2 regions of the Kitasatospora sp. NPDC094015 genome follow, and region 2 is predicted to be linked to the other one. Evidence: predicted binding sites of a transcription regulator. Region 2 holds the regulator's gene; the other holds the start of a gene.
The links. Region 2 encodes HspR, which represses chaperone genes until heat shock. Its sites were predicted from a motif close to TTGAGNNNNNNNNNCTCAA; they were not measured.
Positions count from the first base shown of each region.

Region 1: lon (endopeptidase La) is a predicted target of HspR. The motif match lies at 7,181-7,199, and genes of this name have one in related genera.

Region 1 is NZ_JBEOUL010000005.1:153,345-167,825, forward strand. It holds gene ABT014_RS08685 (multifunctional oxoglutarate decarboxylase/oxoglutarate dehydrogenase thiamine pyrophosphate-binding subunit/dihydrolipoyllysine-residue succinyltransferase subunit) at 1-3,435, opposite strand, end outside; gene ABT014_RS08690 (sensor histidine kinase) at 3,738-4,895, opposite strand; gene ABT014_RS08695 (response regulator transcription factor) at 5,001-5,726, opposite strand; gene ABT014_RS08700 (rhomboid-like protein) at 6,293-7,054, shown strand; gene lon (endopeptidase La) at 7,222-9,615, shown strand; gene ABT014_RS08710 (hypothetical protein) at 9,919-11,361, shown strand; gene ABT014_RS08715 (GtrA family protein) at 11,451-11,969, shown strand; gene ABT014_RS08720 (ABC-2 transporter permease) at 11,983-13,026, opposite strand; gene ABT014_RS08725 (MDR family MFS transporter) at 13,224-14,481, shown strand, end outside.
Region 2 is NZ_JBEOUL010000022.1:7,996-22,476, reverse strand. It holds gene ABT014_RS23810 ((Fe-S)-binding protein) at 1-359, opposite strand, end outside; gene dnaK (molecular chaperone DnaK) at 697-2,541, shown strand; gene grpE (nucleotide exchange factor GrpE) at 2,538-3,143, shown strand; gene dnaJ (molecular chaperone DnaJ) at 3,234-4,385, shown strand; gene ABT014_RS23790 (heat shock protein transcriptional repressor HspR) at 4,390-4,893, shown strand; gene ABT014_RS23785 (helix-turn-helix domain-containing protein) at 5,108-6,124, shown strand; gene ABT014_RS23780 (hypothetical protein) at 6,338-6,502, opposite strand; gene ABT014_RS23775 (hypothetical protein) at 6,869-7,495, shown strand; gene ABT014_RS23770 (LuxR C-terminal-related transcriptional regulator) at 7,513-8,490, opposite strand; gene ABT014_RS23765 (LuxR family transcriptional regulator) at 8,729-9,706, opposite strand; gene ABT014_RS23760 (TDT family transporter) at 10,658-11,779, opposite strand; gene ABT014_RS23755 (LysR family transcriptional regulator) at 11,851-12,765, shown strand; gene clpB (ATP-dependent chaperone ClpB) at 12,945-14,481, shown strand, end outside.

The DNA.
Region 1 (14,481 bases), on a different contig from region 2:
GACGCCGCGCTCGGTGCGGGCCGCCTCCAGGTCGTAGTAGAACTTGCCGGAGGTGATCACCACCTTGCGGACGTTCGCCGGGTCGACCGTGCTGTCGCCGATCACCGGGCGGAACGAGCCGCTGGTGAACTCCGAGGTCGCCGAGGCCGCGGCCTTCAGACGCAGCATCGACTTCGGGGTGAAGACGATCAGCGGCTTGTGGTGCGGGTTGTGGACCTGCCACCGCAGGAGGTGGAAGTAGTTCGACGGCGACGTCGGCATCGCGACCGTCATGTTGTCCTGCGCGCACATCTGGAGGAAGCGCTCCGGGCGGGCGGACGAGTGGTCCGGGCCCTGGCCCTCGTAGCCGTGCGGCAGCAGCAGGGTGACGCCGGAGTGCTGGCCCCACTTCTGCTCGGCGGAGGCGATGTACTCGTCCACCATGGTCTGCGCGCCGTTGACGAAGTCGCCGAACTGCGCCTCCCACATGACCAGCGCGTTCGGGCGGGTCAGCGAGTAGCCGTACTCGAAGCCCATCGCCGCGTACTCCGACAGCAGGCTGTCGTAGACGGTGTAGCGGGCCTGGTCCTCGGTCAGGTACAGCAGCGGGGTGTAGTCCTCGCCGCTGTTGCGGTCGATCAGGACCGCGTGGCGCTGGCCGAAGGTGCCGCGGCGGCTGTCCTGGCCGGCGAGGCGGACCGGGTGGCCCTCCATCAGCAGCGAGCCGATGGCGAGGGTCTCGCCGGTGGCCCAGTCGATGGTGTTGTCCTCGACCGAGGCCGCGCGGCGCTGCAGCTGCGGCAGCAGGCGCGGGTGGACGGTCAGCCAGTCCGGCAGGTTGACCTGCGAGGCGGCGATCCGCTTGACGGTCTCCTCGGAGATCGCGGTCTGGATGTTGACCGGGAAGTCCGCGACCGGCTTGCCGTTGGTGGCCGGGCTCTGCGCGCCGGCGGCCTGGCGGACCTCGGAGAAGACCTTCTCCAGCTGGCCCTGGAAGTCCTGGAGCGCCTGCTCCGCCTCTTCCATGGTGATGTCGCCGCGACCGATCAGACCCTCGGTGTACAGCTTGCGCACCGAGCGCTTCTTGTCGATCAGGTCGTACATCAGCGGCTGGGTGAACGACGGGTTGTCGGCCTCGTTGTGACCGCGGCGGCGGTAGCAGATGAGGTCGATCACGACGTCCTTGTGGAACGTCTGGCGGAACTCGAAGGCGAGCCGCGCGACGCGGACCACGGCCTCCGGGTCGTCGCCGTTCACGTGGAAGATCGGGGCCTCGATCATCCGCGCCACATCGGTGCAGTACATCGACGAGCGGCTGCTGGCCGGGGCGGCGGTGAAGCCGACCTGGTTGTTGACGACCAGGTGGATGGTGCCGCCGGTGCGGTAGCCGCGCAGCTGCGACATGTTGAGCGTCTCGGCCACCACGCCCTGGCCGGCGAAGGCCGCGTCGCCGTGGATCTGGATCGGCAGCACCGGGAAGGAGGTGCCGCCCTGGTCCAGCACGTCCTGCTTGGCGCGGACGATGCCCTCGACGACCGGGTCGACCGTCTCCAGGTGGGACGGGTTGGCGGCGAGCGACACCTTGATGGTCTCGCCGTCCAGGCCGGTGAAGGTGCCCTCGGCGCCCAGGTGGTACTTGACGTCGCCGGAGCCGTGCATGGACTTCGGGTCGAGGTTGCCCTCGAACTCGCCGAAGATCCGGGAGTACGGCTTGCCGACGATGTTCGCCAGCACGTTCAGCCGGCCGCGGTGGGCCATGCCGATGACGGCCTCGTCCAGGCGGTGCTCGGCGGCGGCGTCGATGGTCGCGTCCAGCAGCGGGATCAGCGACTCACCGCCCTCCAGCGAGAAGCGCTTCTGGCCGACGTACTTGGTCTGCAGGAAGGTCTCGAAGGCCTCCGCCGAGTTCAGCCGGCGCAGGATCCGCAGCTGCTCCTCGCGCTCCGGCTTGGAGTACGGCTTCTCCAGGCGCTCCTGCAGCCACTTGCGCTGCTTCGGGTCCTGGATGTGCATGTACTCGATGCCGACGGTGCGGCAGTACGTGTTGCGCAGCAGGCCGAGGATGTCACGGAGCTTCATCATCCGCTGGCCGCCGAAGCCGCCGACCGCGAACTCGCGCTCCAGGTCCCACAGGGTGAGCCCGTGCTGGACCACGTCCAGGTCGGGGTGCTTGCGCTGCTTGTACTCCAGCGGGTCGGTGTCGGCCATCAGGTGGCCGCGCACGCGGTACGCGTGGATCAGCTCCATGACGCGGGCGGTCTTGTTGACCTCGTCGTCGTGGGTGGTGGCGACGTCGGTCGCCCAGCGCACCGGCTCGTACGGGATCCGCAGCGACTCGAAGACCTCGTCGTAGAAGTCGTGCTCGCCGAGCAGCAGCTGGTGGATCGTCCGCAGGAACTCGCCGGACGCCGCACCCTGGATGACCCGGTGGTCGTAGGTCGAGGTGAGCGTCATGATCTTGGAGATGCCCAGGCGGGCCAGGGTCTCCGGGGAGGAGCCCTGGAACTCGGCCGGGTACTCCATGGCGCCGACGCCGACGATGGTGCCCTGGTTCTGCATCAGGCGCGGCACGGAGTGCACGGTGCCGATGCCGCCGGGGTTGGTCAGCGAGACGGTGACGCCGGTGAAGTCGTCCATCGTCAGCTTGTTGGCGCGGGCCCGGCGGACGATGTCCTCGTAGGCCTGCCAGAAGCCGAAGAAGTCCAGGGTGTCGGCCTTCTTGATGGCCGCGACCACGAGCTGGCGGTCGCCGTTGGGCTTCACCAGGTCGATGGCCAGACCCAGGTTCACGTGCGGCGGCTTCACCAGGAAGGCCTTGCCGTCCTTGACCTGGTAGCTGTGGTTCATCCCCGGGGAGGCCTTGATGGCCTGGACCAGGGCGTAGCCGATCAGGTGCGTGAAGGAGACCTTGCCACCGCGGGCGCGCTGCAGGTGGTTGTTGATGACGATGCGGTTGTCGATCAGCAGCTTGGCCGGAACGGCACGCACCGACGTCGCGGTCGGGACCTCCAGCGAGGCGTCCATGTTGGTGGCGACGGCCTTGGCCGGACCACGCAGCGGGACGAGCTCGGGCCCGTCCGCCGGGGCGGCGGCCGGGGCCGCGGCGGCGGCCTTCGGCGCCGGCGGCGCGGCGGGGGCTGCGGCGGCAACGGGCGCGGGCGCCGGCTGGGCCGGCGCGGGCGCCGGGGCAGCGGGGGCGGACGCAGCCGGAGCGGCAGCGGCAGGGGCAGCGGGAGCGGCAACGGTGGTCGGCGTGGGGCCGACCGGGGTTGCGGCCTGGGTCACTGAAGTCACCTCGGTACCGGGCTTGTAGTCGGCGAAAAAGTCCCACCAGGCTCGGTCGACCGAGTTCGGATCCTGGAGGTACTGCTGGTAGATCTCGTCGACGAGCCACTCATTGGGGCCGAAGCCAGTGGAGCTTGCCGAGCTGCTGGGGGTTTCTGGGTGTGGCGACATCGGGGCAACCGCCCTCTTCCGCTTCCTTTTTGGATGGTGGACAGCGGGGATTAAGGCTACGCCCCTGACCAGTGATCGCGCAGTCCCCGGGGGCCGAGCGTCGCCCAGATCACAGTGTCGAGCTGGAATTTGGCCGGATGTGTGCGTTAGAAACCTGTCAAGTATGGGAACTGGAGCACATCATTCGCCCATCCATACTGGCATCAAATCGGACAAAAGCCCAGCTGGTGGCCGTGCGGCCGGGCCCGACCGGGGAGTTCACGCCGACTGTGTCCCAGTTCGGTGACAACCCCGGTCGAACCCTAGACCGGGAGGGTCGGGGCCAGGACGGCCGGCTCGCCCGGGAGGGTGACCTCGATCCGGCAGCCGCGGGCGGCCTCCGCCACCCGGATCTCGCCGCCGTGCAGATCCACCGCCCAGCGGGCGATCGCCAGCCCGAGGCCGGTGCCGCCGTCGCTGCCCGGACCCTGCGCGGTCGCGCTGCCGGCCCGGCCGAAGCGTTCGAAGACCCGCTCGCGGTCCTCCACCCGGATCCCCGGGCCCTGGTCCTCGACGGTCAGCAGCAGGGCGCCGGGCTGCTCGCCGGGGCGGGCCCGCACGGTCACCGTGCCGCCGGCGGGGGAGTGCTTGCAGGCGTTGTCGACCAGGTTGGCCACCACCTGGTGCAGCCGCTCCGGGTCCGCCACGGCGCTCAGCGCGCCCGGCTTCACGTCCAGCCGCAGCCGCACGTCACCGCGCCGGGCGTAGGCGCCGCCGGCCGTCGCGCCGTCCACCGTCACCCCGCGCAGCACGCCGTCCAGGAACGGCCGGACCTCGAAGGGGCGGGCGTCCAGCGGGACCACGCCGTCGTCCAGCTTGGAGAGGTCGAGCAGGTGGGTGACCAGGCGGCCGAGCCGCTCGGTCTGCTCCAGGGCGGCGCCCAGGGTCTGCGGATTGGGCTGGACCACGCCGTCCACCACGTTCTCCAGCACCGCGCGCAGCGCCGCGATCGGCGTGCGCAGCTCGTGCGAGACGTTGGCGATCAGCTCCCGGCGGTGCCGGTCGGCGGCCTCCAGGTCGCCGGCCATCCGGTTGAAGGTGGCGGCCAGCTCGCCGATCTCGTCCCGCGAGGAGACGTGCACCCGGGCGCTGTAGTCGCCGTCGGCCATCGCGCGGGCGGCCGCCGTCATGTCGCGCAGCGGGGCGGTCAGCCCGTGCGCCAGGAACTGCATGAAGAGCAGCGAGGCGATGATCGAGAAGATCATGATGATCCGGATCTGCGTCTCGGACCGGATCGCGACCACGACCATGCCAGTGGCCAGCACCACCGAGACGATCACCAGCAGGGCCAGCTTGCCCTTGATCGAGCGGACCGGATCGAGCGGCCGGATGTCGGCCCAGACCCGCAGGACGGCGCGGGTGGCCAGGCTGGGGGGCGGGGAGGCCTTGGCGTCCCCGTTGCGTTGCTGTGGAAAGGTCATGGAGTCCTGACTTCGTCCCCGCACCACGCCGGTGCAGCGCTGCGCCGGTGCGCGGCTGTACGACCTGGGCCCCCCGGTGGCCCAAGTCGTCGGCGCCGCCGCCGACTAGGAGAGCGGTGCCTCCAGGGCGTACCCGACGCCGTGCACCGTGCGGATCCAGCTGGCGCCGATCTTGCGGCGGAGCGCCTTGACGTGGCTGTCGACCGTGCGGGTGCCCGAGGCGTCCGTCCAGTCCCAGACCTCGGCCAGCAGCTGCTCACGGGTGAGCACCGCGCGCGGCTGGGCGGCCAGGCAGGCCAGCAGGTCGAACTCGGTCGGCGTCAGGTGGACGTCGCCCGCGCCGAGCCGCACCCGGCGCTGCACGTGGTCGATCTCCAGCTCGCCGAACCGCAGCGAGCCGAGCGCCGGGGTCCTGGCCGCCTGCTGGGCCCGCTCGACCCGGCGCAGCAGCACGTTGACCCGGGCCGCCAGCTCGCGCATCGAGAACGGCTTGGTCATGTAGTCGTCCGCGCCGACCCCGAGGCCGACCAGCAGGTCGGTCTCGTCGTCGCGCGCGGTGAGCATCAGCACCGGCACCGGGCGCTGCGCCTGGATCCGGCGGCACACCTCCAGGCCGTCGAAGCCGGGCAGCATGATGTCGAGCACCACCAGGTCGGGCTGCCAGGTGTGGAAGCCGTCGACCGCGCCGGGGCCGTCGTGGGCCACGGCGACCTTGAAGCCCTCCGCGCCGAGCCGGGCCGCGATGGACTCGGCGATGGTGGGCTCGTCCTCGACGACGAGTACTCGTCGCTGAGTGCCCACCGGGTTGCCGCCGGTGTTCTCTTGCTGCATTTCTGTCACGGTCACGCCACCGCCCCCAGGGCTGCGGGCCGGCCACCTGTGGGGGTGGCGGGGCTCCGCTCGTAGTCGTCTTGTTCCGTCGTGGGCTGTGCCCGGGCCGTCGGATCCGCCGAGCACCCTTCCGCCGAAGGCGCTGGAGCGGACGGTACGCCGTGTGGGTCGGCGCACCTCTCCGTACTCATCGCAGAGTACGGACACCGTGCCTGTTCCGGCAGGTGGACGGGACATTTCCGGCCCGCGGACCGGCTGCTGTCCGGTTCCGGACCGGGCACGGGGCGATACCTTACCCGGCTCAAATCGGACGTTGTAACGGTACGTATGCCGTCCAATCCGATTGTCCGGTCGGGCCGGGAAGCTACTCGTCCGTAAACAGAGGGTTGGTCCGTACCAGGCCCGGCGGGAGTCGAGGGTCGAGACCTGAGGAATTCCCAGCGGACGCCCAGCGGACTCCCAGGGAGCCAACGTATCGTGGGCACGACAAGCTTGGGGTGGGGATCTCCGACGCCCGCGCGGGCGTTACGGAAGGGTGTGACGGCCGACCTGCGGACGGAGGCGCGATGACCGGAGCCCCGGTGACCGAGCCGCCCGCCGGCGAGCCCGCGGGCCGCCGGGCCGTGCGTGCGGCCGGCCTGCTCCGGGCCGCGGCCCGGGCGCTGCCCACCCCGCGCCGCAACCCCTTCGCGCTCGGCTACCTCGCCGTACTGCTGGGCACCACGCTGTTCGCCCGGTTCGGCGACCCCGGCCTGGTGCAGCGGCTGCAGGACGCCTCCAGCAGCGATGCCCACAACCTGCTGGTCCGGCCCGTCTCCGCGCTGCTGTTCAGTGGCCTGTGGGTGGCCGGCCCGGTCTGGATGCCGTACTTCTGGGCCTTCCTCGCCACCGTCGCCCCGCTGGAGCGCCGGATCGGCCCGCGCCGCGCCGCCGGGGTGTTCGTGGCCGGGCACATCGCCGCCACCCTGCTCTCCCAGCTGGTCGTGATCGCCGCGGTGGCCGCCGGTGCGGTCGGCGCCGGCACCCTCGACGAGCGGGACATCGGCGTCAGTTACGGCGTGCTGACCTGCCTCGCCGCGCTCGCCGGCCTGCTGCCGCCGCCCGGTCGGGTGCTCGCGCTGGGGACGGCCGCCGCGCTGGTCGTCCACCAGCTGCTCGCCGACACCGACCTGGTGACGGGCGTCGGGCACCCCGCCGCGCTGCTGGTCGGCGTCGCGCTCTGGGGCCGGGTCCGCCGCGCCCCGGGTCGGGCACCGCTCCCGCTGCGCCCGCTGCGGCTGCGCGGCTGGTCGCCCCGGCGCACTGCCCCCGCGCGCTCCGAGGTCTGACCGCCCGGCCACTGCGCGGGCGCCCCTCCCGGGACTCCGTACGCCCTGCCACGCCCCCTCCACGCACGTCAGGGCCCGATCGCTGTGGGCGAACAGCAGCCCGGGAACATTCGTCGGGCGCCAGACCTTAGTCAGGTCAACTCAACTTCGCTGACTGGGGAGAGATCATGGCATCGACGTCCACTCCGCTCACTCTGCCCGTGCTGCCGCTCGACGACGAGGTCGTGCTCCCCGGCATGGTCGTTCCGCTCGACCTCTCCGACCCCGAGGTGCGCGCCGCCGTCGAGGCCGCCCGGGCCGCGGCGCGCGGGGCGGGCAAGCCGCAGGTGCTGCTGGTGCCGCGGCTGGACGGCTCGTACGGGGCGGTCGGCACGCTGGCCACCGTCGAGCAGGTCGGCCGGCTGGCCGACGGCGACCCGGCCGCGCTGGTCCGGGCCGTGCGCCGGGTACGGATCGGCTCCGGCACCACCGGGCCGGGGGCGGCGCTGTGGGTGGAGACCACCCCGTTCCGCGAGTCCGACCCCGGGCTCCCGGTCGCCGGCCGGGCCGCCGAGCTGGTCAAGGAGTACAAGGCACTCTCCACCCAGTGGCTGCGCAAGCGCGGCGCCTGGCAGATCGTCGACCGGGTCGCCCAGATCGACGACGTCGGCGAGCTGGCCGACAACATCGGCTACGCGCCCTTCGCCACCACCGAGCAGAAGCTCAAGGTGCTGCTGGAGTCGGACCAGGTGGCCCGGCTCGAGTACGCGCTGACGCTGCTGCGCGACCACCTCGCCGAGGAGGAGGTCAACGACACCATCCGCAAGGACGTCGAGGAGGGCGTGGCCAAGCAGCAGAAGGAGTTCCTGCTCCGCCGCCAGCTGGAGGCCGTCCGCAAGGAGCTGGCCGAACTGAACGGCGAGCCCGCCGACGAGGAGGGCGACTACCGCGCCCGGGTGGAGGCCGCCGACCTGCCGGAGAAGGTCCGCGAGGCGGCCCTCAAGGAGGTCGACAAGCTGGAGCGCTCCTCCGACCAGTCGCCCGAGGGCTCCTGGATCCGGACCTGGCTGGACACCGTCCTGGAACTGCCGTGGAACGAGCGCAGCGAGGACGCCTACGACATCTCCGGCGCCCGGGCGGTGCTGGACGCCGACCACGCCGGGCTCACCGACGTGAAGGACCGGATCGTCGAGTACCTGGCCGTCCGCAAGCGCCGGGCCGACCAGGGGCTCGGACAGATCGGCCGCCGGCGCGGCGGGGCGGTGCTGGCGCTGGTCGGCCCGCCCGGGGTCGGCAAGACCTCGCTGGGCGAGTCGGTGGCCCGCGCGATGGGTCGCTCCTTCGTCCGGGTGGCGCTCGGCGGCGTCCGGGACGAGGCGGAGATCCGCGGCCACCGCCGGACGTACGTCGGGGCGATCCCCGGCCGGATCGTCCGCGCGATCAAGGAGGCCGGGTCGATGAACCCGGTGGTGCTGCTGGACGAGATCGACAAGGTCGGCTCGGACTACCGGGGCGACCCGGCGGCCGCCCTGCTGGAGGTGCTGGACCCGGCACAGAACCACACCTTCCGCGACCACTACCTGGAGGTCGAGCTCGACCTCTCCGACGTGGTCTTCCTCGCCACCGCCAACGTGCTGGAGGCCATCCCCGAGCCGCTGCTCGACCGGATGGAGCTGGTCCGCCTGGACGGCTACACCGAGGACGAGAAGGTCGTCATCGCCCGCGACCACCTGCTGCCCCGGCAGCTGGAGAAGGCCGGCCTGACCGGCACCGAGGTCGCGCTCGGCGAGGACGCGCTGCGCCGGCTGGCCGGCGAGTACACCCGCGAGGCCGGGGTGCGGAACCTGGAGCGCTCGATCGCCCGGATCCTGCGGAAGGTCGCGGCGCAGAGCGAGCTGGGCGAGCGCGAGCTGCCCGTGGCGATCGGGTCGGACGACCTGCGGACGCTGATCGGGCGTCCGCACCACGTCCCGGAGGCCGCCCAGGAGCCGGCCGAGCGGCGCACCGCCGTCCCGGGCGTGGCCACCGGCCTGGCCGTGACCGGCGCGGGCGGTGACGTCCTCTACATCGAGGCCTCGCTGGCCGACGCCGTCACCGGCTCGACCGGGCTGACCCTGACCGGCCAGCTGGGCGACGTGATGAAGGAGTCCGCGCAGATCGCGCTCTCGTTCCTGCGCTCGCGCGGCGCCGAGCTGGAGCTGCCCGTCACGGGCCTGCGCGAGCAGGGCATCCACCTGCACGTGCCGGCCGGCGCCGTCCCCAAGGACGGGCCGAGCGCGGGCATCACCATGACGACCGCGCTGGCCTCGCTGCTGTCGGGCCGCAAGGTGCGCACCGACGTGGCGATGACCGGGGAGGTCTCACTGACCGGCCGGGTGCTGCCGATCGGCGGGGTGAAGCAGAAGCTGCTCGCCGCCGACCGGGCCGGGATCACCACGGTGATCATCCCCCGGCGCAACGAGGCCGACCTGGACGAGGTGCCCGCCGAGGTGCTGGAGCGGCTGACGGTGCACCCGGTGGCCGACGTCCGGGAGGTGCTGAAGCTGGCCCTGGAGCCGGCCGAGGTGCTGGTCGCGGCGTGAGCCGCTGACCGAACGGGGCGGCCCGCCCGTGCGCAGTTGCGCGCGGGCGGGCCGCCCCGTTGTGCGGGTGACCGTCCATCAGGCGGGACGGGTGTTGTAAGAGGCATTGTCAGCAGGCCATCCTGGGCGCATGCATCGCCACGCGTACCTGAGCCGTCGACTCGACGTCGACCTGGGTCACGCCTGCTCCGCGAGCTGTCGCACCGCGCTCTGATCGCGGTGTCCCCGCCCGGCCGGAGCCGGGAGCACGTCCGGGTGTGTGCACCGCCGCGCGGTCCACCCTCTGCTGCCGACCGACGGGACATCCCTGTGCGCTTCGCCCTGCCCACCCGCGCCGCCGTACTGGCGGCCGCCGCCCTGCTGCTGCTCGCCACCCCCGCGCCCGCCGCCGCCCGCTACGGGCCGCTGCCGCCGCACAACCCCTACGCGGGCCCCGACGGCACCGCCACCATGCACGGGGACACCGGCTCCTCGGACGCCACCCCGCTGCCCGGCCCCGGGGCCGGGCAGCTGACCTCGCACCGCACGGCGCTCGCCTCCGCCTGCCCGACCGTCCTGGTCGGCACCGACGGCTACCCGGTCGCGCTCTGCACCGCGATCTTCGGCCTCACCCCCACCGTGCACCTGCTGGACCCGGCCGACGGCCGCTCGCTCGCCGAGCTCCCGCTGGCCAAGGGCTCCCTGCTCGGCGGGGTGTACGCCTACCTGGACGACCGGGACCAGCTAGTGGCCGTGGACGGCAACCGCGACCTGCTGCGGATCGGCCACCGCCGCACCGCCGCGGGCGGCTGGGAGCTGACGGTGGCCGGCCGGCTGTCGCTCGCCGCCGCCGTCCCCGCCGACGACGCCGTCACCGGCGTCTCCCCGGACTGGCAGGGCCGGGTCTGGTTCGCCACCGGCCACGGGGTGGTGGGCACCGCCGACGACCGCACCGGGACGGTCCGCGCGCTCCCCCTGCCGCCGGGCGAGCGGATCGCCAACTCCATCTCCACCGCCCCCACCGGCACCGCGGTCGCCTCCACCCACGCCACCTACCTGCTCACCGCCGACGCCGACGGCACCCCGCGGATCGCCTGGCGGCAGCCGTACGACCGGGGGCCCGGTCGCAAGCCGGGGCAGCTCAGCTGGGGCACCGGCTCCACCCCGACCTTCTTCGGCCCGGCCACCGGCACCGACTACCTGACGGTGGTCGACAACGCCGCACCCACCGTCCACCTGCTGGTCTACCGGACGGCCGGCGGCGAGCCGGTCTGCTCGGTGCCGGTGCTGCGGGCGGGCGGCAGCGGCAGCGAGAACTCGCCGATCGCGCTGGGCAACGCGGTCTTCGTGGCCAGCACGTACGGCTACCCCTACCCGAAGCTGCCGCAGGACGCCGGCCCCGCGGTGCCCGCGTCGGGCGCGTTCCGGGGCGGGCTGAGCCGGGTCGACGTCCGGGCCGACGGCTCGGGCTGCGACCTGCGCTGGGACAACACCCTCCGCTCGGCGGCGGTGCCGCGGCTGTCCACCGGCGACGGGCTGATCCACACCGTGCTGCGCGGCCCGGTCGTCCCCGGCACCGACGCCACCTCGCTGCTCGACCCCTACTCCTACGCCGAGATCGACCCGGAGACCGGTGCGGTGGTCCGCACGAAGTGGCTGGGCAGCGGCTTCCTCTTCGACACCCTGCAGATGGTCGGGTCGATCGCGCCGGGCCGGGTGGTGCTCCAGGGCACCACCACCGGTGTGCTGCGGATCGCCGCGGGGTGAGGCGGGGCGAGGCGGGGTGAGGCGGGGCGGTGCGGGGCCGGTGACCGGCCGAGTACCGGAGCGGGTGTGTGACGTGCGACACTTTCGCCGTGCCGTCGCCCACTCAGCGGGCCCTGACCCGGGTGCCCCAGCGCTTCCGTCCGTTCCTGGTGAAGCACCGAACCCTGGTCAAGTTCATGATGGTGGGCGGGAGTTGCTTCGTCCTGACGGCGGTGGTCAACTTCGGGCTCAAGCTGACCGTGCTGCGGGACAAGCCGGTACTGGCGCTCACCGTGGCGACCGCGCTGGCGACCGCCGTCTCGTACGTGCTGAACCGCCAGTGGTCCTTCCGGGCGGCCGGGCGCCAGCGCGAGGCCGTCCTGTACTTCGTGGTCAGCGCGGTGGCCGTGGTGGTCAACGACCTGCCGCTGGCGGTCTCCCGCTACCTGCTGGAGCTGCGGGAGCCGGCGGTCGGCCACCTCACCCAGGAGGTGGCCGACTTCCTCAGCGGCATGATCGTGGGCACGCTGCTGGCGATGGGGTTCCGGTTCTGGGCGATGAACCGCTTCGTCTTCACCCGGCTGTCACCCCGGGTGCGGGCGGGGGACCGCGCCTCCGAGCGGGTCTGACGCCCGAGCCGCCCTACAGCGCGGCGCCGGCCGGCTCCCCGGCCGGTGCCGAGCCGGGCCGCCGGGCGACCGCGGCCAGCGTGACGGCCACCCCGAGCACCGCCCAGGCGGCCAGCACCAGCAGCGGCACGGTGATGTCGGTGGAACCGAAGTAGGCGATCGAGCGCGCCACGTCGGTGCCGGCGCCGTTCGGGATCCAGGCGCCGATGGCCCGCCAGAACGGCGGCATCAGCGGCGGTGGGAAGACCCCGCCGGCGCTGGGATTGCCCAGCACCACGAAGACCAGCACCGCCAGGCCGATCCCGATCACCCCGAACAGGCACTCCATCGCCATGGTGATCGCGCCGACCGCGAACACCACCAGCGAGCCCAGGCCGATCAGCGCCCCCAGGGAGCCGGGCAGCGCGTTCAGCACCGGTCCGATGATCACCGCGCCGCCGATGCCCGCCGACACCGAGTACACCGCGAGGGTGCCCAGGCGGATCAGCGCGCGGTTGGTGTTGGCGGGGCGGGAGCCGGCGCTGATGCCGAGGATCGAGGCGACCAGGTAGCCGCCGACGCACCAGCCGACCACCAGGTAGAAGGAGGACAGGCCTTCGGCGTCGCCGGCCGCCAGCGGCACCACGTCCTCGGTGGCCACGGTGCGGCCCTGGCTCCCGTCGACCTGGGTGACGATCTCCGTCGCGGCCCGGGCGGCGGCCGGCCCGCGGGCGTCGGCGACCAGCAGGGTGTCCTTGCTGCCGGCCGGGTCGAAGATCCAGGCGGCGTAGATCTCCTGGTTCCTGATCCGGGCCTCGGCGCTCGCCCGGTCCGGGGAGGTGGAGGTCTTCACCGCGTCGCCCGGGACGGACTCCAGGCCGGCCACCAGCTTGGGGGCGACCTGCTGCGGCGCGACCACGGCGATCGACAGCTGGTGCGGGTGCGGGTGGTGCAGCGCGCCGACGTACGAGGTGATGAAGCCGAGCTGGAGCAGCAGGGTGCCGAGCACCAGCAGGGCGGCCCGGGGTGTCACCGCGTCCTTGAGTTCGGCGAGAAAACCTGAGGCGGGTTCAGCCATCGCACAGCTCCCTGGAGATGAGGACAAACCGGATGGATACTTCATATCATGAAGTACTTCGGTGGTGGGCTGGCGGGGTGGACGGCCGGAGCGCGGGGCCGGAGCGCGGGTCGGACTTCGAAGCTGGAAGGTTGCCTTCTTCAACCATCTGCTCGTATGGTTGTTAAACGCAACAAATCTATCGTCGAAGGATCCGTATGCCGACGACCCCCATGTCCCACCGGCAGGTGCTCGAAGCCCTGTCCGGCCTGCTGCTCGGCCTCTTCGTGGCCGTGCTCTCCTCCACCGTCGTCTCCAACGCGCTGCCGCGGATCCTCACCGACCTGCACGGTGGCGAATCCGCCTACACCTGGGTGATCACCGCGGCGCTGCTCTCGCTCACCGCCTCCACCCCGATCTGGGGCAAGCTCTCCGACCTGGTGAGCAAGAAGCTGCTGGTCCAGATCGCGCTGGTGATCTACATCGGCTCCTCCGCGCTGGCCGGCCTGTCGCAGAACACCGGCGAGCTGATCGCCTGCCGCGTGCTGCAGGGCATCGGCGCCGGCGGCGTCACCGCGCTGGCCCAGATCTGCCTGGCCGCGATGGTCCCGCCGCGCGAACGAGGCCGCTACAGCGGCTACTTCGGGGCGGTCTTCGCCCTGGCCACCATCGGCGGCCCGCTGATCGGCGGCGTCATCGTGGACACCGACTGGCTCGGCTGGCGCTGGTGCTTCTACGTGGGCATCCCGTTCTCGCTGATCGCGATCCTGGTGCTCCAGCGCACGCTGCACCTGCCGCAGGCGCCGCGCCGCACGGTCCGGATCGACTACCTGGGCGCGACGCTGATCACCGGCGCGGTCAGCCTGCTGATGATCTGGATCAGCCTGGCCGGCAAGAACTACGACTGGGTCTCCTGGCAGAGCGCCGCGATGGTCGGCGGCGGGCTGGTGCTCGCGCTGCTCTTCCTGCTGGCCGAGCGCCGGGCCGCCGAGCCGATCGTCCCGCTCGGCCTGTTCCGCCACCGCACCGTCGCGCTCGCCTCCGCCGCCAGCGTGCTGGTCGGGATCGGGATGTACGGCGCGACCACCTTCCTGAGCCAGTACTTCCAGCTGGCCCGCAAGGAGACGCCGACCATGGCCGGGCTGCTCACCCTGCCGATGATCCTGGGCCTCGCGCTCGCCTCCACCGTGGCCGGCCGGCTGATCACCCGGTACGGGCGCTGGAAGGCCTACCTGGTGGCCGGCACGCTGCTGCTGGCGATCGGCTTCGGCCTGCTCGGCACCGTCCGGGACGACACCGGGTACGGGTGGCTGGCGCTCTCCATGGCCCTGGCCGGCCTCGGGCTCGGCCTCACCATGCAGAACCTCGTGCTGGCCGTGCAGAACACCGTGCCCCGGCACGAGCTGGGCGCCGCCAGCTCGGTGGTCACCTTCTTCCGCACCATGGGCGGCGCCATGGGCGTCTCGGCGCTCGGCG
Region 2 (14,481 bases):
GTGGTCAGGGTGCCGACCAGCTCGGTGAAGATCTCGAACGGCAGCCAGTGGCCGATGATCGGCAGCACCCACTCGGCGTCGAAGAGCTGGCCGAAGGCGGTGACCAGGGTGGTGACCAGGGTGAAGAAGCCGACCGCGACGAACCAGTGCGCGATGCCGACGATGCCCCAGCGGTTCATCCTGGTGTGGCCGAGGAACTCGACCGCGACGGTCTTCACCCGCTGCACGGGCTGCCCGGTCCGGGTGGAGTCCGGCGCGCCGGTCTTCACCACCTGGTAGATGTACGCGGCCGCCCGGGCGGCGAGCGCGGTGCCGATCACAGTCGTGACCAGCGAGATGACGATCGCTGCTAGCTGCATCGGCTCTCCGTCTCCAGCGGCTGGTGTCCCACACGGCGGTACGGGGGACGGGTAAAGAGGTCACCCCGATTGTACTGATGGGTAACTTACTGGCCCAACGGGCCGGACACTACCGCTCCTTACCACTGATCCATAAGCCACTCAAGGTATGGCGGCAGTCACTAAGGCCAGACTCACCCGCGCGGCGCAGCAACCCGCCGGCGACCCGCCGAGCGGCGGCGGAGAGATAAGCGCTCAGTAAAGTTGAGTGCCGCGGACTCATAGCTGTTGACGCTTCGCCCGCGATCGGGCATCCTTGAGTCCGTACAGCTCAACTTCTCCCGTGGAGGTATTTACGATGGCACGCGCGGTCGGCATCGACCTCGGTACGACGAACTCTGTCGTCAGCGTTCTTGAGGGCGGTGAGCCCACGGTCATCACCAACGCCGAGGGCGCTCGGACCACGCCGTCCGTCGTCGCCTTCGCCAAGAACGGCGAAGTTCTGGTCGGCGAGGTCGCCAAGCGCCAGGCGGTCACCAACGTGGACCGCACCATCCGGTCGGTGAAGCGCCACATGGGCACCGGTTGGAAGATCAACCTGGACGGCAAGGACTTCAACCCCCAGCAGATCAGCGCCTTCATCCTGCAGAAGCTCAAGCGGGACGCCGAGGCCTACCTGGGCGAGACGGTCACCGACGCGGTGATCACCGTCCCGGCGTACTTCTCCGACTCGGAGCGCCAGGCCACCAAGGAGGCCGGTGAGATCGCGGGCCTCAACGTCCTGCGCATCGTCAACGAGCCGACCGCGGCCGCGCTGGCCTACGGCCTCGACAAGGACGACCAGACCATCCTGGTGTTCGACCTCGGTGGTGGCACCTTCGACGTGTCGCTGCTGGAGATCGGCGACGGCGTCGTCGAGGTGAAGGCCACCAACGGTGACAACCACCTCGGTGGTGACGACTGGGACCAGAAGGTCGTCGACCACCTGGTGAAGGTCTTCCAGGCCGGCCACGGCGTCGACCTGTCGAAGGACAAGATGGCCCTCCAGCGCCTGCGCGAGGCCGCCGAGAAGGCCAAGATCGAGCTGTCCTCGTCCTCCGAGACCTCGATCAACCTGCCCTACATCACGGCCTCCGCCGAGGGCCCGCTGCACCTGGACGAGAAGCTCACCCGGGCCCAGTTCCAGCAGCTGACGGCCGACCTGCTGGAGCGCTGCAAGCACCCGTTCCACAACGTCATCAAGGACGCCGGCATCCAGCTGTCCGAGATCGACCACGTGGTCCTGGTCGGCGGCTCCACCCGGATGCCCGCCGTCGCCGAGCTGGTCCGCGAGCTCACCGGCGGCAAGGACGCCAACAAGGGCGTCAACCCCGACGAGGTCGTCGCGATCGGCGCGTCCCTGCAGGCCGGTGTCCTCAAGGGCGAGGTCAAGGACGTCCTGCTGCTCGACGTCACCCCGCTGTCCCTGGGCATCGAGACCAAGGGCGGCATCATGACCAAGCTGATCGAGCGCAACACCACGATCCCGACCAAGCGCTCGGAGATCTTCACCACGGCCGAGGACAACCAGCCGTCCGTGCAGATCCAGGTCTACCAGGGCGAGCGCGAGATCGCGGCGTACAACAAGAAGCTCGGCATGTTCGAGCTGACCGGCCTGCCGCCGGCGCCGCGCGGCCTGCCCCAGATCGAGGTCACCTTCGACATCGACGCCAACGGCATCATGCACGTGGCCGCGAAGGACCTCGGCACCGGCAAGGAGCAGAAGATGACCGTCACCGGCGGCTCCGCGCTGCCGAAGGACGACATCGAGCGGATGATGCGCGAGGCCGAGCAGTACGCGGAGGAGGACCACAAGCGCCGCGAGGCCGTGGAGACCCGCAACCAGGGCGAGCAGCTGGTCTACTCGACCGAGAAGTTCATCGCGGACAACACCGACAAGCTCCCGGCCGACGTCAAGACCGAGGTCGAGACCGCGATCGGCGAGCTCAAGGAAGCCCTCAAGGGCGAGGACATCACCGCGATCCGCGAGGCCACCGAGAAGGTCTCCACCACCGCCCAGAAGCTCGGCGCCGCGCTCTACGCGAACGCCGACGCCGCGGGCGGCGCCGCAGCCGGTGACGCCGAGGGCGCCGCCAAGGCCGAGGACGACGTGGTCGACGCCGAGATCATCGACGACGAGAAGCCCAAGGGCGGTGCGGCATGACGGAGAAGCCGCAGGGCGAGCAGCCCGGCGACGACTCCGCCGCCGAGGAGGCAGTGCTGAAGGCCGCGGAGGAGGCCGCCGCGGGCGGCGCCACCGAGGAGGTCGCGACGGCCAAGCGCGAGCTGGCCGAGCGCACCGCCGATCTGCAGCGCCTTCAGGCCGAGTACCAGAACTACCGCAAGCGGGTCGAGCGCGACCGGCTGACGGTCCGTGAGATCGCCGTCTCCAACATCCTGGAGGCGCTGATCCCGGTGCTGGACGACATCGGCCGGGCCCGCGAGCACGGCGAGGTCACCGGTGGCTTCAAGTCCGTCTCCGACAACCTGGAGACGGTGGTCGCCAAGCTGGGCCTGCAGCAGTTCGGCAAGGAGGGCGAGACCTTCGACCCGACCCTGCACGAGGCGCTGATGCACAGCTACTCCTCGGACGTGACCGAGGACACCTGCGTCCAGATCCTCCAGCCGGGGTACCGGATCGGCGAGCGGATCATCCGCCCGGCGATGGTCGCGGTGGCCGAGCCCCAGCCGGGGACGCAGACCACGGCTTCGCCGGATTCCGAGAAGTCGGAGTCCGACAAGGCTGACGGTGCGGCCGACAACTGACAATCTGTGCGCTGCGGAGTCGTACGTCGTCGAGTACGACGGACGGCTCCGCAGCGCCGTATGGACTGACTTCGGGAGGTGGCGGCAGCCATGAGCACCAAGGACTACGTGGAGAAGGACTACTACAAGGTCCTCGGCGTGCCCAAGGACGCCACCTCCGCGGAGATCAAGAAGACCTACCGCAAGCTCGCCCGGGAGTTCCACCCGGACGCCAACAAGGGCGACACCAAGGCGGAGGACCGCTTCAAGGACATCTCCGAGGCGTACGACGTCCTCTCGGACGACAAGCGCCGCAAGGAGTACGACGAGGCCCGCTCGCTGTTCGGATCGGGCGGCTTCCGCCCCGGCCCGGGCGGCAACGGCAGCCACAACTTCGACTTCGGTGACCTGTTCGGCGGCGCCGGCCAGGCCGGCGCCGGCGGCGGGCTGGGCGACGTGTTCGGCGGCCTGTTCAACCGCGGCGGCCGCCAGCCGCAGCCGCGCCGGGGCGCCGACGTGGAGACCGAGGTGACCCTCGGCTTCGACGAGGCCGTCGACGGCGCCACCGTCCCGCTGCGGATGACCAGCCAGGCCGCCTGCCGGGCGTGCAGCGGCACCGGCGCCAAGGCCGGCACCACGCCCCGGGTCTGCCCGACCTGCGTCGGCGCCGGCACGGTCAGCCGGGGCCAGGGCGCCTTCGCGCTCTCCGAGCCCTGCCGGGACTGCAAGGGCCGGGGCATGATCGTGGACGACCCGTGCACCGTCTGCCACGGCAGCGGCCGGGCCAGTTCGGCCCGCACCATGCAGGTCCGGATCCCGGCCGGGGTCCAGGACGGGCAGCGGATCCGGCTCAAGGGCAAGGGCGCCCAGGGCGAGCGCGGCGGCCAGCCCGGTGACCTCTACGTCACCGTGCACGTCGACGCGCACCCGGTGTTCGGGCGCAAGGGCGACAATCTGACGGTCACCGTGCCGGTCTCCTTCCCCGAAGCGGCGTTGGGCGGCACCATCGAGGTTCCGACACTCAACGGCCCGTCGGTGAAGCTCAAGCTGCCCGCCGGCAGCGCCAACGGCCTCACCCTGCGGGCCCGTGGCAAGGGCGCCACCCGCAAGGACGGCACCCGCGGCGACCTCCTGGTCACCGTGGAGGTCGTGGTCCCCAAGCTCGTCACCGGCGACGCGCTGACCGCACTGGAGCAGTACCGCGAGGCCACCGCCTCCGACGACCCGCGGGCCGCCCTGTTCCGGGCGGCGGAGGGAGCGTGAGCAGATGATCAACCACGACGGTCCGATCGGGCCCGGCCTGGGCGAGGGCCTGCCCGGCGGCGCCCGCCGGCGGGCCGCCGCCGGCCCCACCCATTACGTGCTGACCGAGGACACCCCGGTCTACGTGATCTCGGTGGCCGCCGAGCTCTCCGGGCTGCACCCGCAGACCCTGCGCCAGTACGACCGGCTCGGGCTGGTCTGCCCCGACCGCACGGCCGGCCGCGGCCGCCGGTACTCGGCCCGGGACATCCAGCAGCTGCGCGAGGTCCAGCGGCTCTCCCAGGACGAGGGCATCAACCTGGCCGGCATCAAGCGGATCATCGAGCTGGAGAACCAGGTGACCGCGCTGCAGTCGCGGATCGCCGAGCTGGCCGACGCGCTGGACGGCGCCGCCAGCACGCTCCAGCAGCGCGAGGCGGCGGTGCACGCCTCCTACCGCCGTGACCTGGTGCCGTACCAGCAGGTCCAGCAGTCCAGCGCCCTGGTGGTCTGGCGGCCGAAGCGGTAACGCGCGGTGCCGACGGGCCGTGAGCCGCCGACATCCCTCCTGAAGGGGGGTGCCGGCGGCTCGGCGTTGGTGAGAGAGTGCCAACCAGCAGATCCGGGGACCGGTTGGTGGACGGAACGAACGGATGCCAGGGCGTCCGCCGCCTAGGATTCCCGATGAGGTGGGCGCGACCTACCCGGTGCACCCCAGTTCGGCCGACGGCGAGGAGCCATAGATGAGCGGGCGGGACGACGTTCGTGTCCCCTCGGGAGGGGCGAGTCCGGTCTCATCCGAAGCACGTCAGCTCTACCGGCACGTGGTCCGCGCACACGGCCGGCTGGCCCTGGCCGACGTTCATCCGGACTCCAAGGAACACCTCTCGGAGCTGCTGCACCTGGGGCTGCTGGTACCGGACTCGGACAACCCCGATGTGCTGATAGCCGTCGATCCGATGCAGCTCTCGATGAGTTTGAGCAGTACCTGGCAACGCCAGGCGCTCGAACTGCTTTCCCGGGCGGTGGCACTTCCGGGCGGGCTGCAGGATCTCGCCGAGGAATTCCACGCCCCGAAAGAGGTCGGCGGCACAATCGAGTACGTGCGCGGCAAGGTCCTCATCAACCAGCGCCTGCGGCAGTCGGTGGCGAATGGCGTGGAGGAAATTCTCGCTGCTCAGCCCGGCGGCCCCCGCCCGCCGGAAGTACTGGCCTCGACCATCCAGCAGGATCTCGACACGCTCCGCCGGGGGGCCGAGGTCCGGACGATCTACCACCCGAGCACCCGCTACCACCAACCCACCCGGGATTACGTGGCGACCCTCGCCGAGGCCGGCGGTCAGTTCCGCACCCTGGACGAGCCGTACACCCGGCTGATCATCATCGACCGCCGGATGGCGGTGCTCCCGGTGGCGGACGATCTCAATCTGGCCGCGTTCATCCGCGACGAGGCGATCGTCAACTACCTGGCGCAGGAGGTGTTCGAGCGCAACTGGAACCGCGGGCTGGATTTCGACGGCGACCGGACCGTGCCGCAGCAGGTGATCTCACGGCTGCGGCAGACCATCATCGACCTGCTCCTCCAGGGCACCAACCACCGGGTGATCGCACGGCGGTTGGGCATCAGCGAACGCACCCTCGCCCGGCACCTGGCCGAGATGCGCGAGGAGTACAACGTCGAGTCGCTGTTCCAGCTCGGCTACGTGCTGGCCACCCGGGCCGCCCAGGCCCCGCCGGAGCCGCCCGCCGACTTCCAGTGACCCCGCCGCCCGCCGGGCACGCCCCCGGGCCGGAGCCTCCCCGGCAGGGCGGCCACACGGCCGGGAGGCTCGACGGCCCGCGGGGGACGACGACGTTCTCAGGGGCCCGGAACGGGAGTGCGGTCTCCGGGGATTCGGGCACCTTCGGGGCCGGCGCTACGACACCGGTGCTCCGGGGATCAGCCGGAGTGGATCACTAGTGCGCAGACGTACTCAGGTCCAGGAGATATCCGCGGCGGACGCCAGGGGAGCCGCGATATGCGCCGGGGCGGCACTGACGGGTACATGCTGGGAATTCCCCGCCACCGACAGCGCGCCGGTCAGCGCAGCCGCGCCTATGGCGAGCGGAACGACGATGCGCCGGACAAAACCGCGCATGCGAGACATACGACCACCTCTTCTCATGCCGTGCCCCCGCTGGACAAAGTCAAAGTATCGAACAACCGCTCCGATGATGCCTTAAACGCCATCAACTGTCACGGTGCGTCCCAGGGTAAAGGCGTGGCATCTCTCTGCCAGGCAGACAGATGCCACCTCGACCCGGTGGACTCGCACGGCAGGAGCGGTGGACGATCAACTGGCCCGCTGGAGGACCGGCGCCAACGCGCAGCTTGATGTCGCCAGTTCAACTTTATGACATCCGATCAAGCAGCCGGATGCCGATTCACGGGCAACACACCACAACACCACATCGCCCGCCAGCACCATCGGTTCTCTTGGCCGGCCACCTCTCCCGGAGTCGACATGACTGAGCCCTACCTGCGCCATCGCGCCGCCCAGACCCCCGAGGGCCGGCGCGCACGGGTCTTCCTGGCCGCGCCGCTGATGCGGCTGACCGGGCCGGCCGACAGCGTGGTGACCCTGGCCAGCCGCACCCGGCTCACCACCCTGCGGACCACGCTCCTGCGCAGCGGTGCGGCCGTCTACAGCGGCCACCACAGCGACGCCTGGACGGTGGCCGGCCGCGCGCCGGAGCCCCGGGTGCCCTCCGACTTCCGCGCCATGCAGACCGCCGACCTGGTCTTCGCCTACGTCGGCGCGCCGCTGTCGGCCGGGGTCAGCCTGGAACTGGGCTGGGCCTCCGCGCTGCGCAAGCCGATCGTCCTGCTGGTCGACGAGGCGATCACCCACAACCCGCTGATCGCCACGATCGAGCAGGTCTCCCCCGTCCTGCCGCTGGTCTTCGACGACACCTGGTCGCAGGAGGCGCTGCACCACACCGTCGAGACCGCGCTGGACTGGGCCGGCATGGCGCTGTCCCTGCGCGAGGGCTTCTGGACGGCCCCCGGCGAGCAGTTCCCGATCCCCCGCCAGCCCGCCCCGAGCACCCGTCCGCACGGCTACTGGTCGCCCGAGATCGCCACCGGCTGACCCGTCCCGCCACCCGCTCAACCGGCCGGCGGCGCCTCGGCTCCCCGCATCTGCCAGCCCAGTTGGAAGAGCGTCTCGGCGTCGTGCAGTTCCCGCAGCCGGGAGATGTGCCCGGCCACGGTCCGCTCGCTCAGGCCCATCCGGCCGGCGATCGTCCGCTGCGTCAACCCCTGTGCGAGCAGCCTCCCGACCTGCTCGTGCACCGGCAGTCCCTCCACGTCCTGGTGGGCTGAGCCCCACTGGACCCGCTCGGCCCGTTCCCAGTCGCGCTCGAAGACCCCGACCAGGAAGCTGACCACCGCCGGATCCTCGATGAACGCGGCGCTGCTGTTGTCGGCGGAGGCGGGCATCACCGCCACCCGGCGGTCGAACACGAACAGCCGGGTGAACGGCTCGCTGAGCACCCGGATCCGCTCGCCCAGCTCGGTCACCCGCGCGGCATAGCGGACGGTCGGCTCGTCCAGCCGTGCCCCCGGCTGGTAGATCGTCCGGATCGAGCCGCCGTTCGCCAGGAAGTCCCTGGTCCGGGCGATCGACTGCTCGAAGTGCTCGGCCGGCCGCGCGCCGCCGGGCTGCGCCGCCAGGGTCTCCTCCCGGCACTCGGCCTCGATCTGCAGGATCCGGTGCCGGATCTCCTGGAAGTCGTCGACGTGCTGCACCTCGCTGGAGCGGTCCACCCGCCGCGGCGTCGCGTCGTACGCCCGGGTCAGCTCCTCCAGGAGGGTCGGCATCTCCTCGGCCTGCACCAGCATCCTGGTGCCCGCCGAGCGCAGTTCGGCGCTGATCCGGTCGCCGACCGCCCGCGGGTTGACGGCCGTGAGCGAGGCGTCCTCGGTGTGGTGGACCAGCAGCCCGAGCTCCAGCAGCCGCAGCACCACCGCCGCGTGCTGCTCGGCCACGTCGCGGAACCGCACCCGGCCGCCCTGCTCCAGGACCGCGCGGTACAGGGCCCGTTCGGCGGCGCTCGGCAGCGATCCCGCGACCAACTCGTTCACTTCGCTCCACTCCGGATCGGCCGGGCCTGCTGCCGTACCACCGGCCGGCGCCGGGACACCGTGCGCCGCCCGGCCGGGGCGGCCCGTGGCGCGGCCGGGCCGCCGGACGCTCGGGCCCGGAGCCGTCCCGTGCGGCCGCCCTCGCAGCGTAGCCGGACGAACGCCGGGGCCACCCGGCGGTGCCGCCGGACGCCCGGGGCAGCCCGCGCAGCTTGGTGGCAGCGGACTGCCACCCCGGTCAGGAGCGGCCGCCGCCGCGCATCAGCCAGCCCAGCTGGAACAGGGTCTGGGCGCCGTAGCGCTCCCGCAGCCGGGAGATCTGGCCCGCCACGGTCCGCTCGCTCAGTCCCAGCCGGGTGGCCACGGCGCGCTGGGTCAGGCCCTTCGCCAGCAGCCGGCCGATCCGGTCGGCGGTGAGCCGGCCCGCGCGCTGGGGGTCGACCTCCTGCCACTGGACGACGTCCGCGCGGCCCCAGTCCCGCTCGAAGAGCATCACCAGGAAGTGCACGGTGGCCGGGTCGGAGAGCAGGACGGCCCGGCTGTGGTCGTCGGCCGCCGGGATCACCGCCACCGAACGGTCGACGACGATCATCCGCTGGAAGTTCTCGTCCAGCACCCTGACCTCGGCACCGTTGCCGGTCAGGTCGGCCGCGTACGCGATGGTGGCGGGCTCGGCCAGCACCAGCGGCTGGTAGAGGGTGCGCATCCGGCTGCCGCGCCGCAGCAGGGCGAGGTCCTGCCGGCGGGCCAGCTCCATCGTGTCGGGCTGGCGGCTGCCGGGCTGCACGGTGAGCAGTTCCTGCCGGCACTCGGAGACGAGTTCGGCGATGCGGTGGCGGATCCGTTCCTGGCCGTCGACGTAGCTGACGTGGTCGCGGGCCTCGGGCTCGCGCGGCAGCGCGTCGTAGGCGCGGGTCAGCGAGGCGAGGCGGTCCGGCAGCCGTTCGGCCTCCAGCAGCAGCCCGGTGGCCTGCGAGCGGAGGTCTGCGCCGACCCGGTCGCCGACCAGGCGCGGGCTGACCGCGACGTAGGAGCGGTCCATCGGGTGCGGCATCACCAGGCCGATCTGCACCAGCTGCTCCAGGCTCGGCTGCTGGTCGGGGGTGATCCGGTCGGTGGGGATCCGGCCGCCGTCGGCCAGGATGGCGAGGTAGAGCCGGCGGGCGGGCTCGTCCGGCACGCCGCCGCGAAGGCCGTGCCCCGTCTGCGCCGTCACGTCGCGTACTCCCTGCCGAATTCGTCCCGGGCGTGGTCGTACGCCCGCGGGCCCGGTCCGGGCGGACGGCAGCAGCCGCGGTACCTGCGTGCCCCCCGGAGCCAGTGCGCAGTTGCGCTCTGAAACCCCGGGAGGCCCGCCGGTGTCACACCGGATCCACGATGCTTTCGGTCGAGGCGGAGCAGCAACGCCTCACCGACTCCGGCACGGGGGCCATCACCACACATGGCGTCCCGGCCGGCGCTCCTCCCGTGGACGGGCAGGTGCAGCAACACCTGTCACACCCTGCGAGGAGCAAGTCACCTGTCATCGGGCTGCGGCTGCCCGGCGATCCGGCGTGAGTCCACTTTCACAGCGTGACGGGCGGGGAACAAGTGCTCTCCTGTTGCAGGTTCCCGCAAGTGCATAAACCTGCAGACCGGTCCACAAAGGGCGGGATTCCGGCGGGCCGGTTTTTCACCCGGCTCACACATTTCCGTCGGACCGACCGCCCGTCCGGCGGAGCGGAACCCGCCGTTCCCATCCGCCGGCGCACCGGCCCCGGGCGGGATTTTCGGGACAGGAGGCGGGTCTACGCGCGTATCTCAGCATCGGCCGGGAGTGGTCGTATTCCAACAGAAGACCCCAGGGAGGGATCGGACTTCCCTGCTCCGTCGAGGCACAGCGATGTTCGATCTTGCTTGTTTACGGTTGAACTTGTTTGGTTTCGCATAGATGATATGTCCATGCCAGACGGCGGACGGTTCTGCCGCACCGGCGGAAATCGCCCCCGACAAACCCCGCACCGGTGGGGGGCAGGCGCCCACCGGCCGCATCGACCCCGACTTCTTCCCTCCATCGCGAAAATGCCCACCGGACCACCCCGGTCGACACCCACCCGGAATGGGCGGATGACGTTCCGGATTCCGCCGGGATCGCAGTGAATTTCCTGATTCAGCGCCCGCTGCCCGGTCAACCCGACAACAGCCGTCCGGCCGCGAGGCCGGTCACCGTGCGTACACCGATCACGGCCCAGACGGCCACCAGCACCACGTACAACCCGCCCGCGAGCGCGGTGAATCCGCCGAAACCGGTATGCCTGGCCAGCCCCGAGGCGCCGGTGACCAGGGTTCCGAGCGGGAAGGTGAAGGCCCACCAGGTCATCCCGAACGGCATTCCGGCCCGCCAGGCCCGCAGATTGGCGGCGACCGCCACCGGCAGCCAGAGCAGCGCGAAGCCGAGCACCATCGACCCGAACAGCACCGCGAGGTGCAGCGCCGAGGGAGCGAGCCCGGGGGCGGCGAGGCGGGCCGCGTCGGCGAGCTGGTTCACGGCGGTGGCGGACTGGCCGAGCGGCCCGAGCACCAGGAAGAGCGTCGGGGTCAGCAGCAGCACCGGCAGCTTGTTGTGCACCAGGGCGGCCATGACCACCGGCAGCAGGGCGAACACCGCGAGCAGCCCCGCACCGAACAGGGCGTAGCAGCCGTAGAGCATCGCCGTGCGGGGCGCGCCCTCGGGCAGGTGCGGGACCAGGGCCGGGCCGAGCGAGGCCGCGACCAGCGGGGCGACCACCGGCAGCAACCAGGTCGGGTCGGCGCGCAGCACGGAGAGCCGGTGCCGGGTGATCATCAGCAGCGGGATGCCGACCGCGACGGCGACGGCGTACAGGGTGCCGACGGTCCACAGCACCAGGTCGACGGCGACCGCGGGGCCGGTGCCGATCACCGGTGCGCCGACCACCAGGGTGCCGTAACCGACCGCGAGCAGCGCCATCGGCGGGCAGCCGTAGAACACGGCCGAGGACGGCTGGTCCAGCAGCTGGGTCCGGGCCGCGGTGCGGTGGCGGGCCAGGTGCACCAGCCGGGCCGCGACCAGGATCGGGAGCAGCCCGAGGGAGAGCAGCCAGACCGCCCGGCCGAAGGCGGTCAGGGCGGGGACGGCGACCGGCAGCGCGGCGGCTCCGTTGGCGACGATCGCGGTGCCCATCACGGTGGCGTACCAGTTGGGGCCCAGCCGGCCGAGGTCGAGCCGGCGGCGCCCGGGGCTCGCGGGGTCGGCGAGCGCCCGGGGGGCGGAGAGCAGGGAGGTGGCCATACCGCCACCGTGCCTGGTCGGGCCGGGTGCCCGGTAGCGCCGCGCGCCCTATGAGGGCATAACCTGACTGTATGGCTCTCTCCTCGCACGTCCCCGAGATCGGCGCCCTCGAACTGCTGCTCACCGTGGTGCGGCTGGGCAGCGTCGGGCGGGCCGCGGCCGAGCTGGGGGTGAGCCAGCCGGCCGCCAGCGCCCGGATCAAGGGCATGGAGCGGCAGATCGGGGTCGCCCTGCTGGAGCGCTCGCCGCGCGGCTCCCGGCCGACCGAGGCGGGGCGGCTGGTGGTGGAGTGGGCGCGCGGCGTCGTGGAGGCGGCGCAGGCGCTGGACGCCGGGATCGACGCGCTGCGCGGCCGCCGGGATGCCCGGCTGCGGGTGGTGGCCAGCCTGACGGTGGCCGAGTACCTGATGCCGGGCTGGCTGCTGGCGCTGCACGAGGCGAGTCCGGGGACGGCGGTGACCCTGCGGACGGCCAACTCGTCCGACGTGGCCGCGCACGTCCTGGCGGGCGAGGCCGACCTCGGCTTCGTGGAGGGCCCGCACACCCCGCCGGGGCTGTCGGGGGCGGTGGTCGCCGCCGACCGGCTGGTGGTCGTGGTGGGGCCCGGTCACCCGTGGGCCCGGCGGCGCGCCCCGCTCACCGGCCCGGAGCTGGCCGCCACCCCGCTGGTGCTGCGCGAGCCGGGCTCGGGCACCCGGGAGGTGCTGGAGCAGGCGCTGGCCGGCCACGGCGGTGCGGCGGCGCCCCGGCTGGAGCTGGCCTCCTCGACGGCGCTGAAGGCGGCCGCGATGACCGGGGCCGGTCCGGTCTGCCTGAGCGAGCTGGCCGTGGTGGAGGAGCTGGCCACCCGCCGGCTGGTCGAGGTCCCGCTCACGGGGGTGGACCTGCACCGGCCGCTGCGCGCGGTCTGGCCGGCGGGCCAGCGGCCGGCGGGGCCGGCCCGGGAGCTGCTGGGGCTGACCCGGAAGCTGCCCAGACGCGGCTGAGCGGGCCCACCGTGAAGGGCTGCCGGCCGCGGGGCCGGAGCAGGATTCCGGACCTGGACGGAGAAAGTTGAGCGGAATAGACTCAATTTAGTGCATGCTTGAAGCAGCAGACTTACGGAGAGGGCTGACCCCAGCCGCTCCGGTCCGGAACACACCCGATGGAGAGGGGCACGACAGCAGTGGATGCCAGCAAGTTCACCAGCAGGACGCAGGACGCCCTGTCCGCCGCGATTCGGCAGGCCGGCGCCGCAGGAAACCCGGACGTCAAGCCGGTGCACATCCTGCTGGCGCTCCTGGAGCAGCCCGAGGGCATCGCCCGTCCGCTGCTGGAGGCCGTCGGCGCCGATCCCGCGGCCGTGCTGGCCGGTGCCCGGCGCCGGCTCGCCGAGCTGCCCAGCGCGCAGGGCTCGACGGTGGCCGCGCCCAACCTGGCCCGCGACACCATGGCCGTCCTCGACGAGGCGGGCAAGCGCGCCGCCGACCTGGACGACCAGTACCTGTCCACCGAGCACCTGATGGTCGGGCTGGCCGCCGAGGGCGGCGCGGTGGCCGACCTGCTGACGCAGCACGGCGCCACCGCCAAGGCGCTGCTGGCCGCCTTCAAGGACGTGCGGGGCAGCGCGCGGGTCACCTCCGCCGACCCGGAGGGCACCTACAAGGCGCTGGAGAAGTACGGCGCGGACCTCACCCAGGCGGCGCGGGACGGCAAGCTCGACCCGGTGATCGGCCGGGACCAGGAGATCCGCCGGGTGGTCCAGGTGCTCTCCCGCCGGACCAAGAACAACCCGGTGCTGATCGGCGACCCCGGTGTCGGCAAGACCGCCGTGGTCGAGGGGCTGGCCCAGCGGATCGTGGCCGGCGACGTGCCCGAGTCGCTGCGCGGCAAGCGGCTGGTCGCGCTCGACCTCAGCGCGATGGTGGCCGGCGCCAAGTACCGGGGCGAGTTCGAGGAGCGGCTGAAGGCCGTCCTGAACGACATCAAGGCCAGCGACGGCCAGGTGATCACCTTCATCGACGAGCTGCACACCATGGTCGGCGCGGGCGCCGGCGGCGACTCCGCGATGGACGCGGGCAACATGCTGAAGCCGATGCTGGCCCGCGGCGAGCTGCGGATGGTCGGCGCCACCACCCTGGACGAGTACCGCGAGCGGATCGAGAAGGACCCGGCCCTGGAGCGCCGCTTCCAGCAGGTGCTGGTCGGCGAGCCGAGCGTGGAGGACACGGTCGCGATCCTGCGCGGGCTGAAGGGCCGCTACGAGGCCCACCACAAGGTGCAGATCTCGGACGCCGCGCTGGTCGCCGCCGCCACCCTGTCCAACCGGTACATCACCGCCCGATTCCTGCCCGACAAGGCGATCGACCTGGTCGACGAGTCGGCCTCGCGGCTGCGGATGGAGATCGACTCCTCCCCGGTCGAGATCGACCAACTCCAGCGCTCGGTCGACCGGTTGCGGATGGAGGAGCTGGCGCTGGAGAAGGAGTCCGACCCCGCGTCGGTCGACCGGCTGGCCCGACTGCGGCGCGATCTGGCCGACCGGCAGGAGCAGTTGAGCACCCTCAACGCCCGCTGGGAGCAGGAGAAGAAGGCGCTCAACCGGGTCGGCGCACTCAAGGAGCGGCTGGACGACCTGCGCGGCGCCCTCGAACGGGCCGAGCGGGACGGCGACTTCGAGCGCGCGTCGAAGCTGATGTACGCCGAGATCCCGGCCGCCGAAC